2 regions of the Streptomyces sp. NPDC001194 genome follow, and region 2 is predicted to be linked to the other one. Evidence: riboswitches for the same ligand, from Rfam matches in the RefSeq annotation. Region 2 holds a riboswitch; the other holds the start of a gene.
What was found. A riboswitch is a leader RNA that binds a small molecule or an ion and turns the genes downstream of it on or off. The one in region 2 is predicted to bind cyclic di-AMP.

Region 1 (7,629 bases), on a different contig from region 2:
CGCGCGACCGCGTCCACGATCGCGCCGTGCTCCGCCCAGGAGTCCACGGGCCGGGCCGGCGCCTCCACGGCGTACATCCAGGCGACCTTGTGCCGCATCTGCGTGAGCAGCGCGATCAGCCCGGGGCTGCCGGAGGCCTGGGCGAGGGTCTCGTGGAACCAGCCGCCCAGGGACCGCAGATCCTCCCCCTGGCCCCGCCTGGCCCGCTCCTGGCCCAGCCTGACCAGCCCGCGCAACACCTTGAGGTGGCCCTCGGTGCGCCGCCGGGCCGCGCGGGCCGCCGCCAGCGGCTCCAGCAGCAGCCGCAGCTCCAGGAGGTCGGCCGCCTCCTGCTCGGTGGGCTCGGCGACGCAGGCGCCCGCGTGCCGGCGGGTGGTGACGAAGCCTTCGGACTCCAGGGTCCGCAGCGCCTCGCGGACGGGGACGCGGGAGACTCCGTACCGGCGGGCCAGCAGTTCCTCGGTCAGCCGGGCACCCGGTTCGAAGACCCCGGAGACGATGTCTTCGCGGATTGCCGTGCATACCGCGTGCGCAGGAATACGCAAGTCCGGACCTCCGCCTATTTCCGACTGCCGACGCCATTGCCGCGACCGTATCCCGATCGTACGGGGACTCTATTGCACTACGCGTTAAATTCCGAGCGCGGGCGTGAATAGCGGATGTTTACGGCCAACACGAAGGCCCCGGCTCGGAGAGCCGGGGCCTTCGGTGGAGTGCTGCGGGTCAGACGTTGACGCCGTGCTGGCGCAGGTACGCGACCGGGTCGATGTCCGAGCCGTACTGGGCGCCGGTACGGGCCTCGAAGTGCAGGTGCGGGCCGCTGGAGTTGCCGGTGGAGCCCGACAGGCCGATCTGCTGGCCGGCGGTGACCTGGTCGCCGACGGAGACGCTCAGCGAGGACATGTGGCCGTACTGCGTGTACGTGCCGTCGGCGTGCTTGATGACGACGTTGTTGCCGTACGCGCCGCCCCAGCCGGCCTCGACCACGGTGCCGAGGCCGACCGCGTGCACCGTGGTGCCGGAGGCCGCGTGGAAGTCGATGCCGGTGTGGCTGCCGGAGGACCACATGCCGCCGCCCGCGTGCCACTGGGTGCTGATGTAGGACTCGTCGACGGGGGCGACGAAGGTGTTGAGGCGCTTGCGCTCCTCCTCGCGGGCGGCACGCTCGGCGGCCTCGCGCTCGGCCTTCGCCTTCTCCTCGGCCTTCTGCCGGGCCTCGGCGGCGCGCGCCTTCGCGTCGGCCTCCGCCTTCGCCTTGAGGGCCGCGGCCTCGGCCGCGTGCTCCTGGGCATCGGCCTGGGCCTCGATCTGCCCCGGAAGGTCCTCGGCCGTCACGACGGCGTTCAGGCCGGTGTCCTCCATGGAGGGGGACTTGTCCGACGCGGCGAACGCCGGGCCTGCGAGGGAGCCGACGACACCGGTGGTGGCGAGGGCGGCTATGCCGGCGTAACCGGCGGTCTTGCGGCTCAGACGACTGGAACCACGGTGCTTACCGGCGGCACGACTGCCAAACGCCATGAAGGGGCTGATCCTTTCCTTCCTTCTCGCCTACCGGGTTAGCTGACGGGTTCGGAGCAGGAAGGTCTCCTACGGACCCCCTCTGGCGAGGCGGTCCGATTCACCCCAGGGACGCATGTGGGTCCCCGGCTCCCCAGGCTCGCGCCTGACGGGGACTCGGCGATCGCTGCCCGGTGCCGCGGATGCGGCGGGTACAACTGACGGACAGCACGGCCGACGCTAGGCGGATCATCAGTCAATCGCCAAACACACACGCGTTTTTGTTGCATACGCCACACCCCATACGAGCAACCTCTCCACGAAACAGACAAAAGGGGCTCCGGCGGACAAGCCGCCGGAGCCCCTTGAAATGTCCGTCAGTTGGTGACGACGGTGACCTCACCGATGCCGAGCGCCCGCACCGGCTCCTCGATCTGCGCGGCGTCGCCCACCAGGACCGTGACCAGGCGGTCCACCGGGAAGGCGGCCAGAACGGCCGAAGTCGCCTCCACCGTGCCCGTCTGGGCCAGCTGCGCGTACAACTGCGCCTGGTAGTCGTCCGGGAGCTCCTGCTCGACCTGGTCGGCGAGCGTGCCGGCGACGGCCGCGGCCGTCTCGAACTTCAGCGGGGCCACGCCCACCAAGTTCTGCACCGCCACGTCCCGTTCGGCGTCGGTCAGGCCGCCCTCCGCGAGCGTGCGGAGCACCTTCCAGAGGTCCTCGAGCGCCGGGCCGGTGTTGGGGGTGTCCACCGAACCGCTGATGGCGAGCATCGAGGCGCCCTTGCCGTCGGCCGTGGAGCGCAGCACCTGGCCGAAGGCGCGCACGCCGTACGTGTAGCCCTTCTCCTCGCGCAGCACCTTGTCCAGGCGCGAGGTGAGGGTGCCGCCCAGGCAGTACGTGCCGAGCACCTGCGCCGCCCAGACCCGGTCGTGCCGGTCCGGCCCGATCCGGCCGATGAGCAGCTGCGTCTGGACCGCGCCGGGCCGGTCCACGATGACCACGCGGCCGGTGTCGTCGGCGGTGACCGGCGGGACCGGGAGCGGCTCGGCGAAGTTGCCGGTCCAGGCGCCCAGGGTGTCCCCCAGGACGGCGTCCAGGTCGATGCCGGTCAGGTCGCCGACGACCACCGCGGTGGCGGTGGCGGGCCGTACGTGGGCCTCGTAGAAGGCGCGTACGGCCGCGGAGTCGATCCGGGTGACCGTCTCCTCGGTGCCCTGGCGCGGCCGGGACATCCGCAGGGTGGGCGGGAAGAGCTGCCGGGAGAGCTCCTTGGCGGCCCGGCGCTGCGGGTTGGCCAGCTCGTGCGGGATCTCGTCGAGCCGGTTGCGCACCAGCCGGTCGACCTCGCTGTCGGCGAAGGCCGGGGCGCGCAGCGCCTCGGCCACCAGACCGAGCGCCTTGTGCAGGCGGGAGGCCGGGACCTCCAGCGAGACCCGCAGGCCCGGGTGGTCGGCGTGCGCGTCGAGCGTGGCGCCGCAGCGCTCCAGCTCGGCCGCGAACTCCTCGGCGGAGTGCTTGTCCGTTCCCTCGGACAGCGCGCGGGCCATGATGGTCGCCACGCCGTCCAGGCCCTGGGGCTCGGCGTCCAGCGGGGCGGCGAGGTTCACCTCGACGGCGACGACCTGCTGCCCGGGGCGGTGGCAGCGCAGCACGGTCAGGCCGTTGGGCAGCGATCCGCGCTCGGGGGCCGGGAAGGCCCACGGCCTGGCCTCGCCCGCCTGGGGCCGCGGGTGGAAGGTCATCGTGACGGCTGCGGTGTCGCTCACTGCTCCGCCCCTTCGTTCTCGTCGTTCACGTCGGCCTCGTCCGCTTCCCCGGCTTCCGCCGGGAGCGGCTCGTACACCAGCACCGCGCGGTTGTCGGGGCGCAGTCGGGCCGCGGCCACGGCCTGCACCTCCTCGGCGGTGATGTCGAGGACGCGCCCGACCGCGCTGAGCGCCAGCTGCGGGTCGCCGAACAGCACCGCGAAGCGGCACAGTTCGTCGGCGCGCCCGGCCACCGTGCTCAGCCGGTCCAGCCACTCGCGCTCCAGCTGCGCCTGGGCGCGCTCCATCTCCTCGGCCGTCGGGCCCTCGGCGGCGAACCGCGCGAGCTCCTCGTCGACGGCCGCCTCGATGGCGGGCACCTCGACCCCGCTGGAGGTCTTCACGTCCAGCCAGCCCAGCGAGGGCGCGCCGGCGAGCCGCAGCATGCCGAAGCCGGCCGCGACGGCGCTCTGGTCGCGGCGTACCAGGCGGTTGTGGAGCCTGGAGGACTCGCCGCCGCCCAGGACGGTCAGCGCCACGTCGGCGGCGTCGCACTCGCGGGTGCCGTCGTGCGGGAGCCGGTAGGCGGCCATCAGCGCGCGGGCCGGGACCTCTTCGACGATCTCCTCGCGGAGCTCGCGGCCCATGGTCTCGGGCAGCGTGCCGTCGCGCGGCGGCTGCTTGCCGTCGTGCCCGGGGATGGAGCCGAAGTACTTCTCGACCCAGGCGAGCGTCTGTACCGGGTCGATGGCGCCGACGACCGACAGCACCGCGTTGTTGGGCGCGTAGTACGTGCGGAAGAAGGCGCGGGCGTCCTCCAGGGAGGCCGCGTCCAGGTCGGCCATCGAGCCGATCGGGGTGTGGTGGTACGGGTGGCCCTCCGGGTAGGCGAGGGCGGTCAGCTTCTCGAAGGCCGTGCCGTACGGGACGTTGTCGTACCGCTGGCGGCGCTCGTTCTTGACGACGTCGCGCTGGTTCTCCATGGACTCGTCGTCCAGGGCGGCCAGCAGCGAGCCCATGCGGTCGGCCTCCAGCCAGAGCGCGAGCTCCAGCTGGTGGGCCGGCATGGTCTCGAAGTAGTTGGTGCGCTCGAAGCTGGTGGTGCCGTTGAGCGAGCCGCCGGCCCCCTGGACCAGCTCGAAGTGCCCGTTGCCGGGTACGCTCGCCGAGCCCTGGAACATCAGGTGCTCGAAGAGGTGAGCCAGGCCGGTCCGTCCCTTGACTTCGTGGCGCGAGCCGACGTCGTACCAGAGGCAGACCGCGGCGACCGGGGTCAGGTGATCCTCGGAGAGCACCACGCGCAGGCCGTTGGCCAGCCGGTGCTCGGTCGCTGTCAGGCCGCCGGAGCCGGCCTGGGCTGTGGCCGTGTGACCCATGGGCATGTGGTCCCTTCGATCGCGATGCAGAGTTTTCCGTCAGACCTGCCACTGTATGCAAGCGCGTCGGGCACCGGAGAAGTTCCCGACTCACACTCGCCCACCCCTCCGTCCGGGGGTGACCCCAGGGTCGGAGTCGGCGTTGTCGGCGCCTCGGGCCACAATGGTCCGCGACACCCCCGTCCACGCCGATCAGACCACCCGCCAGACACCAGCACACTTTCTTTCTTGGTTAAGGAGCCGCGCAGCGATGGCCCGCCGCAGCACGAAGACCCCGCCGCCGGAGGATTTCGAGGAGAAGATCCTCGACATCGACGTCGTCGACGAAATGCAGGGCTCCTTCCTCGAGTACGCGTACTCGGTGATCTACTCCCGCGCCCTGCCCGACGCCCGGGACGGCATGAAGCCGGTACACCGGCGCATCGTCTACCAGATGAACGAGATGGGCCTGCGCCCCGACCGCGGTTACGTGAAGTGCGCCCGCGTCGTCGGCGAGGTCATGGGCAAGCTGCACCCGCACGGTGACGCGTCGATCTACGACGCCCTCGTGCGCATGGCCCAGCCCTTCTCGATGCGGCTGCCGCTGGTCGACGGCCACGGCAACTTCGGTTCGCTCGGCAACGACGACCCGCCGGCCGCGATGCGTTACACCGAGTGCAAGATGGCGGACGCCACGTCGCTGATGACGGAGTCGATCGACGAGGACACCGTCGACTTCACCGCCAACTACGACGGCCAGGAACAGGAGCCGGTCGCGCTGCCCGCGGCGTACCCCAACCTGCTGGTCAACGGCGCCTCCGGGATCGCGGTCGGCATGGCCACCAACATGCCCCCGCACAACCTGGGCGAGGTCATCGCGGCCGCCCGCCACCTGATCCGCTACCCGCAGGCGGACCTGGAGGCGCTCATGCGCTTCGTGCCGGGTCCGGACCTGCCCACGGGCGGCCGGATCGTGGGCCTCTCGGGGATCAAGGACGCCTACGAGAACGGTCGCGGCACGTTCAAGATCCGCGCGACGGTCGCCGTGGAGAACGTGACGGCCCGCCGCAAGGGCCTGGTCGTCACGGAACTGCCCTTCACGGTCGGTCCCGAGAAGGTCATCGCGAAGATCAAGGACCTGGTCGGCTCCAAGAAGCTCCAGGGCATCGCGGACGTCAAGGACCTCACCGACCGCTCGCACGGCCTGCGCCTGGTCATCGAGATCAAGAACGGCTTCCACCCGGAGGCCGTCCTGGAGCAGCTGTACAAGCTGACGCCGATGGAGGAGTCCTTCGGCATCAACAACGTCGCGCTGGTCGACGGCCAGCCGCTGACGCTGGGCCTCAAGGAGCTGCTGGAGGTCTACCTCGACCACCGCTTCGAGGTCGTGCGGCGGCGCAGCGAGTTCCGGCGCACCAAGCGACGCGACCGGCTGCACCTGGTCGAGGGCCTGCTGGTGGCCCTGGTCGACATCGACGAGGTCATCCGGATCATCCGGGACAGCGACAACTCGGCGCAGGCGATGGAGCGGCTGATCGAGCGCTTCTCGCTGAGCGAGATCCAGACCCGGTACATCCTGGACACCCCGCTGCGCCGGCTCACCCGCTTCGACCGGATCGAGCTGGAGTCCGAGCGCGACCGGCTGACGGGCGAGATCGACGAGCTGACGGGGATCCTGGAGTCCGACACCGAGCTGCGCAAGCTGGTCTCCGCGGAACTGGCCGCGGTCGCGAAGAAGTTCGGCACCGAGCGCCGTACGGTCCTGCTGGAGTCGGCGGGCACGGCGGTCGCCGCGGTTCCGCTGGAGGTCGCGGACGACCCGTGCCGGGTCCTGCTGTCCTCGACGGGCCTGCTGGCGCGCACCGCCAACGGCGAGCCGCTGCCGGAGGAGGAGGGCGGCTCCCGCGCGAAGCACGACCTGATCGTCTCGCAGGTGGCGGCCTCGGCCCGGGCCGACGTCGGCGTGGTGACCTCGTACGGGCGGCTGCTGCGGCTCGCGGTGATCGACCTTCCGCAGCTGCCGGACACCCACGCCGCGCCGAACCTGGCGGGAGGCGCCCCGGTCTCGGAGTTCCTCTCCGGGCTGGAGGCGGACGAGAAGGTGGTCTGCCTGACCTCGCTGGACGAGTCCTCGCAGGGGCTGGCCCTGGGCACCGAGCAGGGCGTGGTCAAGCGGGTCGTGCCGGACTACCCGGCGAACAAGGACGAGCTGGAGGTCATCACCCTCAAGGAGGGCGACCGGATCGTCGGCGCGGTCGAACTGCGCACGGGCGAGGAGGACCTGGTCTTCCTCACCGACGACGCCCAGCTGCTGCGCTACCCGGCGGGCCAGGTGCGCCCGCAGGGCCGCCCCGCGGGCGGCATGGCGGGCATCAAGCTCGCCGAGAACGCCAAGGTGATCCACTTCTCGGCGGTGGACCCGGCCCGCGAGGCCGTGGTGTTCACGGTGGCGGGCTCGCACGGGACGCTGGACGACTCGATGCTGTCCGGAAAGCTCACCCCGTTCGACCAGTACCCGCGCAAGGGCCGGGCCACCGGCGGCGTGCGCTGCCAGCGGTTCCTGAAGGGCGAGGACCTGCTGGTCCTGGCCTGGGCCGGCAACGCCCCGGTCCGCGCGGCCGCGGCGAACGGCAGCCCGGCCGAACTGCCGGCCGTGGACCCGCGCCGCGACGGATCGGGGGCCGCGCTGCCCGCGGTCGTCGCCGCCCTGGCGGGGGGCGCGCTGTAGGACGTACTGCGGCGTTCGGGTGGTGCGACCGGGGGGACGTACCACCCGAATGCCGACTAGTGTTTTCCCTCTGGGTGTTGGTGGGGGGAGTACACAGCTGATGAGTCGTCGGTCGGGCGGATTGATCGGGGACTGGGCCGAGGCCCAGCGCCGGCAGCAGCAGACGCAGGTGATCCAGCAGCGGGAGGCGGAGCGCCGGCTGCTGGCGTACGAACGGGACCGGCAGCGGACCCAGGAACGGGACGCGAACCGCAGCCACCGGCAGTACCGCGAGGCCGAGGCCCTGCGGCGGACCGCGCAG
Region 2 (7,629 bases):
CGTTCTGCGACTTCGGCGAGGTGATCGACCCGCCGTCGGCCGACGTCACCGCCCACGTGGTGGAGATGCTCGCCGTGGAGGGCAAGGCGGCCGACCCGCGGACCCGGCGCGGCATCGCCTGGCTGCTCGCCGAACAGGAGCCCTCCGGCGCCTGGTTCGGCCGCTGGGGCACCAACTACGTCTACGGGACCGGCTCGGTGGTCCCGGCCCTGACGGCCGCGGGCTTCGCCCCGGGGCATCCCGCCATCCGGCGGGCCGTGCGCTGGCTGGAATCCGTACAGAACGAGGACGGCGGGTGGGGCGAGGACCAGCGCTCCTACACGGACCCCGAGTGGGCCGGGAAGGGGGCCTCGACCCCCTCGCAGACCGCCTGGGCCCTGATGGCCCTGCTCTCGGCGGGGGAGCGGGACGGCAAGGCCGTCGAGCGGGGCGTCGCGTACCTGGTGGAGACCCAGCGCGGGGACGGCTCCTGGGACGAGCCGTACTTCACCGGCACCGGCTTCCCGTGGGACTTCTCCATCAACTACCACCTGTACCGGCAGGTCTTCCCGCTCACCGCGCTCGGCCGCTATCTGTACGGGGAACCCTTCGCGCCCGGGAGGTCCTGATGGCCGCGGCGAACCGGGCCGAGGGCCCCGGACCGTACGAGCCGCCGGCGCGGGCCGAGCCACCCGCGCAGGCCGGGCCGCCCGCACCGCTGCTGGTCGCCTGCGCGCTGCGCATCGAGCAGGCCGCCCTGCGCAGCGGAGGCGGCCGCGGCGCCGCCCGCCCCGAACCGGGCTACGCCGTGCTGCGTACGGGCATGGGCCCGCGCGCCGCCGAGCGGGCGGTCGGCCGGGCGCTCGCCGAGCCGGGGCTGCGCAGGGCCCCCGTCCTCGCCACCGGGTTCTGCGCCGGGCTGGTCCCCGGCATGAGCCCCGGCGACCTCGTCGTCGCCGAGGAGACCCGGGACCCGCGGGGTACCGTCACGTGCGCCGGCACCGCCCTGCTCGCCGAGGCGCTGGCCCGGGCCGCTCCGGGCCGGACCGTGCACACCGGAGCACTGACCGGATCCGACCACGTCGTCCGCGGCCAGGAACGCGCCGAGCTGCGCGCCACCGGCGCCATCGCGGTCGACATGGAGTCCGCGGCCACCCTGTGGACGGCCACCGGGGCCGCCGACGATGGCTGGAACCGTCCGGTTGCGGCCGTACGGGTGATCGTGGACGCTCCGGAGCATGAGCTCGTCCGCATCGGCACGCTCCGCGGTGGAATATCGGCCTTCCGCGTATTGCGTGCCGTACTGCCCGCGTTTTATGACTGGCACCGTTCTTTGCTGCTCCCCAGGAGGTGAGCCAGATGGCCATGCCACTGCGACAGTCCATCAGGGTCGGGACGTATCTTCTCGAACAGAAGCTCCGCAAGCGTGAGAAGTTCCCGCTGATCGTCGAGCTGGAACCGCTCTACGCCTGCAATCTGGCGTGCGAGGGGTGCGGGAAGATCCAGCACCCGGCGGGCGTGCTCAAGCAGCGCATGCCGGTGGCCCAGGCGGTCGGTGCCGTCCTGGAGTCCGGCGCGCCGATGGTGTCCATCGCGGGCGGCGAGCCCCTGATGCACCCGCAGATCCACGAGATCGTCCGGCAGTTGGTGGCCAAGCGGAAGTACGTGTTCCTGTGCACCAACGCGATGCTGCTGCGCAAGAAGATCGAGAAGTTCACCCCGTCCCCGTACTTCGCCTTCGCGGTGCACATCGACGGGCTGCGCGAACGCCACGACGAGTCGGTGGCCAAGGAGGGCGTCTTCGACGAGGCGGTCGCCGCCATCAAGGAGGCGAAGAAGCGCGGGTTCCGGGTCACCACCAACTCCACCTTCTTCAACACCGACACCCCGCAGACGATCATCGAGGTGCTCAACTACCTCAATGACGACCTCAAGGTCGACGAAATGATGATCTCGCCCGCCTACGCCTACGAAAAGGCCCCCGACCAGGAACACTTCCTGGGGGTCGAGCAGACCCGGGAGCTCTTCAAGAAGGCCTTCGCGGGCGGAAACCGCAGGCGCTGGCGGCTCAACCACTCCCCGCTGTTCCTCGACTTCCTGGAGGGCAAGGCGGATTTCGCCTGCACCGCCTGGGCCATTCCGAATTACTCCCTCTTCGGCTGGCAGCGCCCCTGCTATCTGATGAGCGACGGCTACGTGCCGACGTACCGGGAGCTGATCGAGGAGACCGACTGGAGCAAGTACGGCCGCGGGAAGGACCCGCGCTGCGCGAATTGCATGGCGCACTGCGGCTACGAGCCCACCGCCGTCCTCGCCACGATGGGCTCCCTCAAGGAATCCCTGCGCGCCGCCCGCGAGACGGTCACGGGGAACCGGGAGAAGCAGTGACCGGCTTCGACCTCCGCGCCCTGCTGGACGAGCGGGGCGGGGAACGGTACGAGCTCCACACGCGCCACCTCAACCACCAGCTGCCCCGGATGCTGCACACGATCGGCTTCGACAAGGTCTACGTACGGGCCGAGGGCGCGCACTTCTGGGACGCCGAGGGCAACGACTACCTGGACATGCTGGCCGGGTTCGGGGTCATGGGGCTGGGCCGCCACCACCCGGTCGTCCGCCGGGCGCTGCACGACGTACTGGACGCGCAGCTCGCCGACCTGACCCGCTTCGACTGCCAGCCGCTGCCCGGGCTGCTGGCGGAGAAGCTGCTCTCGTACAGCCCGCACCTGGACCGGGTCTTCTTCGGCAACAGCGGCACCGAGGCGGTGGAGACGGCCCTGAAGTTCGCTCGCTACGCCACGGGGCGGCCGAGGGTCCTCTACTGCGACCACGCCTTCCACGGCCTGACGACGGGCTCGCTGTCGGTCAACGGGGAGGGCGGGTTCCGGGACGGGTTCGCGCCGCTGCTGCCCGACACGAAGATCGCCCTCGGGGACCTCGCGGCCCTGGAGCGGGAACTGAAACGGGGCGACGTCGCCGCCTTCGTCGTGGAGCCGATCCAGGGCAAGGGGGTGCTCGCGGCCCCGCCGGGATTCCTGCGGGCGGCGCAGGAGCTGCTGCACCGCCACAAGGCCCTGCTGATCGCGGACGAGGTGCAGACGGGCCTCGGCCGGACCGGTGACTTCTACGCGTACCAGCACGAGACGGGCGTGGAGCCGGACCTGGTGTGCGTGGCCAAGGCCCTTTCGGGCGGTTACGTACCGGTGGGTGCGACCCTGGGCAAGGACTGGATCTTCAAGAAGGTCTACTCGTCGATGGACCGGGTGCTCGTGCACTCCGCCAGCTTCGGCTCCAACGCGCAGGCGATGGCGGCCGGGCTGGCGGTGCTCTCCGTCATGGAGGACGAGTCGGTGGTCGCGAACGCGCGCGCCATGGGCGACCTGCTGCGCGGGCGGCTCGCGGCGCTCGTGGACGAGTACGAGCTGCTCCACGAGGTGCGCGGGCGCGGCCTGATGATCGGCATCGAGTTCGGGCGGCCGTCCTCGCTCGGGCTGCGCAGCCGGTGGACCATGCTCCAGGCGGCCCGCAAGGGGCTCTTCGCGCAGATGGTCGTGGTGCCGCTGCTGCAGAAGCACCGGATCCTGACGCAGGTGTCGGGCGACCACCTGGAGGTCATCAAGCTCATCCCGCCGCTGATCGTGGACGAAGGGGACGTCGACCGGTTCGTCGCGGCCTTCCGCGAGGTCATGGACGAGGCGCACGGCGGGGGCGCCCTGATGTGGGACTTCGGCAGGACCCTGGTGAAGCAGGCCGTCGGCGGAGGCTGACGGCCCGCTTCCCGTCGGGGGCCGGCTCAGTCGAGCAGCCGGTCCCGCAGCCGGCCGAGGGTCTCGGGCGTGAGTCCGAGGCCCTCGGCGAGGTACCGGTCGACCCCGCCCCAGTGTCCGTCGATGGCGTCGAAGGCGGCCGCCAGGTACTCGGCGCGGGCGTCGAACAGCGGCGAGAGCAGCTCCATCACCTCGGGGGAGCGGGCCTCGGGCGCATCGCTGCCGCGGCGCACGCGGTAGCGGCGGTGCGGGGCGTTGGACTCCAGGTAGTCCGCCACGATCGCCTCCCGCCCGACGCCCAGCGCGAGCAGGGTGACGGCGATCGACAGGCCGGCCCGGTCCTTGCCGGCCGCGCAGTGCATGAGCGCCGGAACGCTGTCCTCGGCGAGGGCGCGCAGGACCCGGCCGTGCTCGGCGGTGCGCTCCTCGATCATCGTGCGGTACGAGTTGGCCATCCGGGCGGCGGCTTTTCCGTCGCCGAGGAGCCCGCGGAGCTGCTCGACGTCGCCGTCGCGGACCATCTTCCAGAATTCCCTCCCGTCGGCCGGATCCGACAGCGGGATGTTGACGTTCCGAACGCCGGGGAGCTCGACGTCGGCCCCCTCCAAAGCGTGGTCGGCGTTGTTGCGGAAATCGAAGATGGTGTGCAGGCCGAGCGACTCGAGGAACTCTGCATCGGTTTCGGTGGCATGTGCCAGATGTCCGCTACGGAACAGTTTTCCCGGCTTGACCCTCCGCCCGTCGGCGGTCGGGAGGCCGCCCACGTCACGGAAGTTGCGCACTCCCGAGAGCTCGGGCTCCGGTACGGGCTCCGTCCGCGGGGGCCGGGGTATCTGCTGGGTCACGGGAACTCCTCCGCATCGTCGTGGTGTGCCCGAATTACACTACTTGGGGCCAACTTGCCATAACCGGAGGCGAGATCGGGCGGGGCCCCGTGAGCCAGATCATACGGTGACCGTGAGTGCCTGATCGTCAAAGCCGAATGGCCCGGCCGGAGGGGTTGTTGGCGCGGCGGAATGGACGGAGGGTGACCGGAATTCCGGCGGATTCCCGGTTCTGTGAATCCGTCAGGAAATTCGTGGCTTGTTCGGTGTGGCTCAACTCGATTACCTTCGCGATCGATCCGGATGGACCGCCGAATCCTGCCGCCGTCCGGAAACCGCACCCGACTATTCACGCGCGCGGCAGGAGCGGGGGAACCAGGTAGGCCGCTGTTCCCGATCATTCGCATCGGAACAGCTCGGGGTGAAGCCGTTCATGTTCTGTTCACGGACGGCCGGACATCTCCAGTCCGAACCCGACAGCTCACCTCGCAGGCGACGGAGAGGAATTCGCCATGCCTGCAAAGGGTAAGCACCGACGTCCCAAGTCCCGTTCCGTGGCGCGCGGCTTCGCCGTCGCGGGCACCGGCGGTGCGGCCCTCGCGCTGCCGCTGCTGGGTGCCGCCGGCGCCCAGGCGGCCGGAGCCCCGGCCGGCGCACCCGCGGCCGCACCCGTGCAGGCGCCGCAGCTTCCGGCGGCGCCGCAGGCCGCGCCGGCCGCCGTCGCGCAGGGCTCGCCCGCCACTTCGGCCGTCTACACCGTCGTGCCGGGGGACTACCTCTCCAAGATCGCCCAGGACCGCCACCTCTCGGGCGGCTGGCAGCAGCTGTACGCCGACAACCGCGAGGCCGTCGGCGCCGACCCCTCCCTGATCCACCCCGGGCTGAAGCTGACCCTCGACGCGAAGGGCGCGGCGGCCCCGGCTCCCGCGCAGAAGGCGGCCCCGGCCCCGGCGAAGAAGTCCTCGGCCGCGGACCCGGCCGCAGGATCGGCCTCGAAGGGGAAGGGCTCCGCGGACGCCGCGGCGGCCCCCGCCCCCGCCGCCGCTCCCGCCAAGAAGAGCACCGCCGCCAAGTCCGCCGCCGCGGTGAGCGCCGCGGGCTTCGTCGCCCCCGTCGGCGGTGGCGGCATCTCCACCCAGTACAAGACCCCCGGCGCCATGTGGTCCAGCGGCTACCACACCGGTGTCGACTTCATCGCGAGCTCCGGCACCACCGTCCGCGCCGTCGGCGCGGGCACGGTGGTCTCCGCGGGCTGGGGCGGTGCGTACGGCAACGAGGTCGTCATCCGGCACGCGGACGGCAAGTACTCCCAGTACGGCCACCTGTCCCAGCTCTCCGTCTCGGTCGGCCAGAGCGTCACCGGCGGCCAGACCATCGGCCTCTCCGGTTCCACCGGCAACTCGACCGGCCCGCACCTGCACTTCGAGATCCGCACCGGGCCGTCCTACGGCTCGGACATCGACCCGCTGGCCTACCTCCGCTCGAAGGGCGTGAGCATCTGACGGCTCCCGCCGTCGGAGAGGCGGCCGGACCCGTGAGGCCGGGACCCGAGGGGGGTCCCGGCCTCACGCACTGTTATTCCGTACCGACCAGGTGGTATAGATCACGGGCCGTCAACCCCTGCCTACGGTGGCGTAGGTCACGCACCGGGGTGAAGGATGTGTTCTCGTGGCAGCGACGACGACGACACTCAAGACCATCGGCTCGTACGCGGCGATCGGGGACAGCTTCACCGAGGGCGTGGGGGACCCGGGACCCGGGGGGACCTTTCTCGGCTGGGCGGACCGGCTGGCCGTACTCCTGGCCGATCAGCGCGAGGAAAACGAGTTCCGGTACGCGAACCTGGCCGTGCGGGGACGCCTCCTCGACCAGATCGTGGCCGAGCAGGTCCCCCGCGCCAAGGAGCTCGCACCGGACCTGGTGAGCTTCTGCGCGGGCGGCAACGACATCATCCGGCCCGGCAGCGACCCGGACGACGCGGCCGAGCGGTTCGAGGCGGCGGTCGCCGACCTCTCCGGGGCCGTCGGCCAGGTCATGATCACCACGGGCTTCGACACCCGGGGCGTCCCGGTCCTCAAGCACCTGCGGGGCAAGATCGCGACGTACAACGCGCACGTGCGCGCCATCGCCGACCGGTACGACTGCCCGGTGCTCGACCTCTGGTCGCTGAAGTCCGTACAGGACCGGCGGGCCTGGGACGACGACCGGCTGCACCTCTCACCGGAGGGGCACACCCGGGTCGCGCTGCGCGCCGCCCAGGTGCTGGGGCTGGAGGTGCCGACCGATCCCGACCAGCCGTGGCCGCCCCAACAGCCGCGCGGCTCGGTGGACGTGACCCGGGACAACATCCAGTGGGCGCGGGAGTACCTGGTGCCGTGGATCGGGCGGCGGCTGCGCGGGGAGTCCTCGGGGGACCACGTGGAGGCGAAGCGTCCGGACCTGCTGCCGCTGTAGCGCGCGGGGGCGGGGCGGGGGAACGGTCCGGCGGGAGTGGGGGCCGTGGTGGGGGCCGGCCGCGAGGGCGCCCCGGAGGCGGCGAGCGGGGCGGTCGTGCAGGCGGCGCGAGAACGGGGGCGCGCGGCGGAATCCTTCGGGGCCGGTGCGCGTTGGCATGGTGGTAGACCGGTATTCCGTACGGCCTCACGACCATCCGCCCCACCCTCCCAGGAGGCGCTTTGACCGGCTCCCGTCCCCTGCGTCCCCGGCTGCGCGCCCTGCGGCCCGAAGCCTTCGGCGCGGATCCGTCCGGCGCCCGCCTGGAGCGGATCCGGCGCTCGCCGAACTTCGCCGACGGCGTCTTCCAGAACCCGGTCGGGGCCCGGACCAGGCCTTCCGGCTCCATGATGGAGTTCGCCAAGATCTACTTCCACAAGGAGCAGCGGACCCGGCGCAACCCCGGCGCGCCGATCCCCGTGTATCCGACGACCCTCGCCGAGCTGGCGAAGCCGCCGGTGAGCGGGTTGCGCCTGACCTGGATGGGGCACTCGGGCGTGCTCGCGGAGATCGACGGGCGGCGGGTGCTGTTCGACCCGGTGTGGGGTGAGCGGTGCTCCCCGTTC

Region 1: linked by a shared signal. The riboswitch ahead of ACFY1T_RS29410 (M23 family metallopeptidase) and the one ahead of ACFY1T_RS28305 (peptidoglycan DD-metalloendopeptidase family protein) in region 2 are both predicted to bind cyclic di-AMP.

What each region holds. Positions count from the first base shown of each region.
Region 1 is NZ_JBIAXU010000019.1:124,977-132,605, reverse strand. It holds gene ACFY1T_RS29415 (GntR family transcriptional regulator) at 1-545, opposite strand, end outside; gene ACFY1T_RS29410 (M23 family metallopeptidase) at 724-1,518, opposite strand; cyclic di-AMP (ydaO/yuaA leader) riboswitch at 1,532-1,690, opposite strand; gene ACFY1T_RS29405 (M16 family metallopeptidase) at 1,875-3,242, opposite strand; gene ACFY1T_RS29400 (M16 family metallopeptidase) at 3,263-4,621, opposite strand; gene ACFY1T_RS29395 (DNA topoisomerase (ATP-hydrolyzing) subunit A) at 4,872-7,328, shown strand; gene ACFY1T_RS29390 (restriction endonuclease) at 7,429-7,629, shown strand, end outside.
Region 2 is NZ_JBIAXU010000018.1:42,196-49,824, reverse strand. It holds gene shc (squalene--hopene cyclase) at 1-608, shown strand, start outside; gene ACFY1T_RS28325 (1-hydroxy-2-methyl-2-butenyl 4-diphosphate reductase) at 608-1,333, shown strand; gene hpnH (adenosyl-hopene transferase HpnH) at 1,339-2,367, shown strand; gene ACFY1T_RS28315 (aspartate aminotransferase family protein) at 2,364-3,746, shown strand; gene ACFY1T_RS28310 (tyrosine-protein phosphatase) at 3,773-4,591, opposite strand; cyclic di-AMP (ydaO/yuaA leader) riboswitch at 4,870-5,078, shown strand; gene ACFY1T_RS28305 (peptidoglycan DD-metalloendopeptidase family protein) at 5,083-6,072, shown strand; gene ACFY1T_RS28300 (SGNH/GDSL hydrolase family protein) at 6,239-7,024, shown strand; gene ACFY1T_RS28295 (MBL fold metallo-hydrolase) at 7,246-7,629, shown strand, end outside.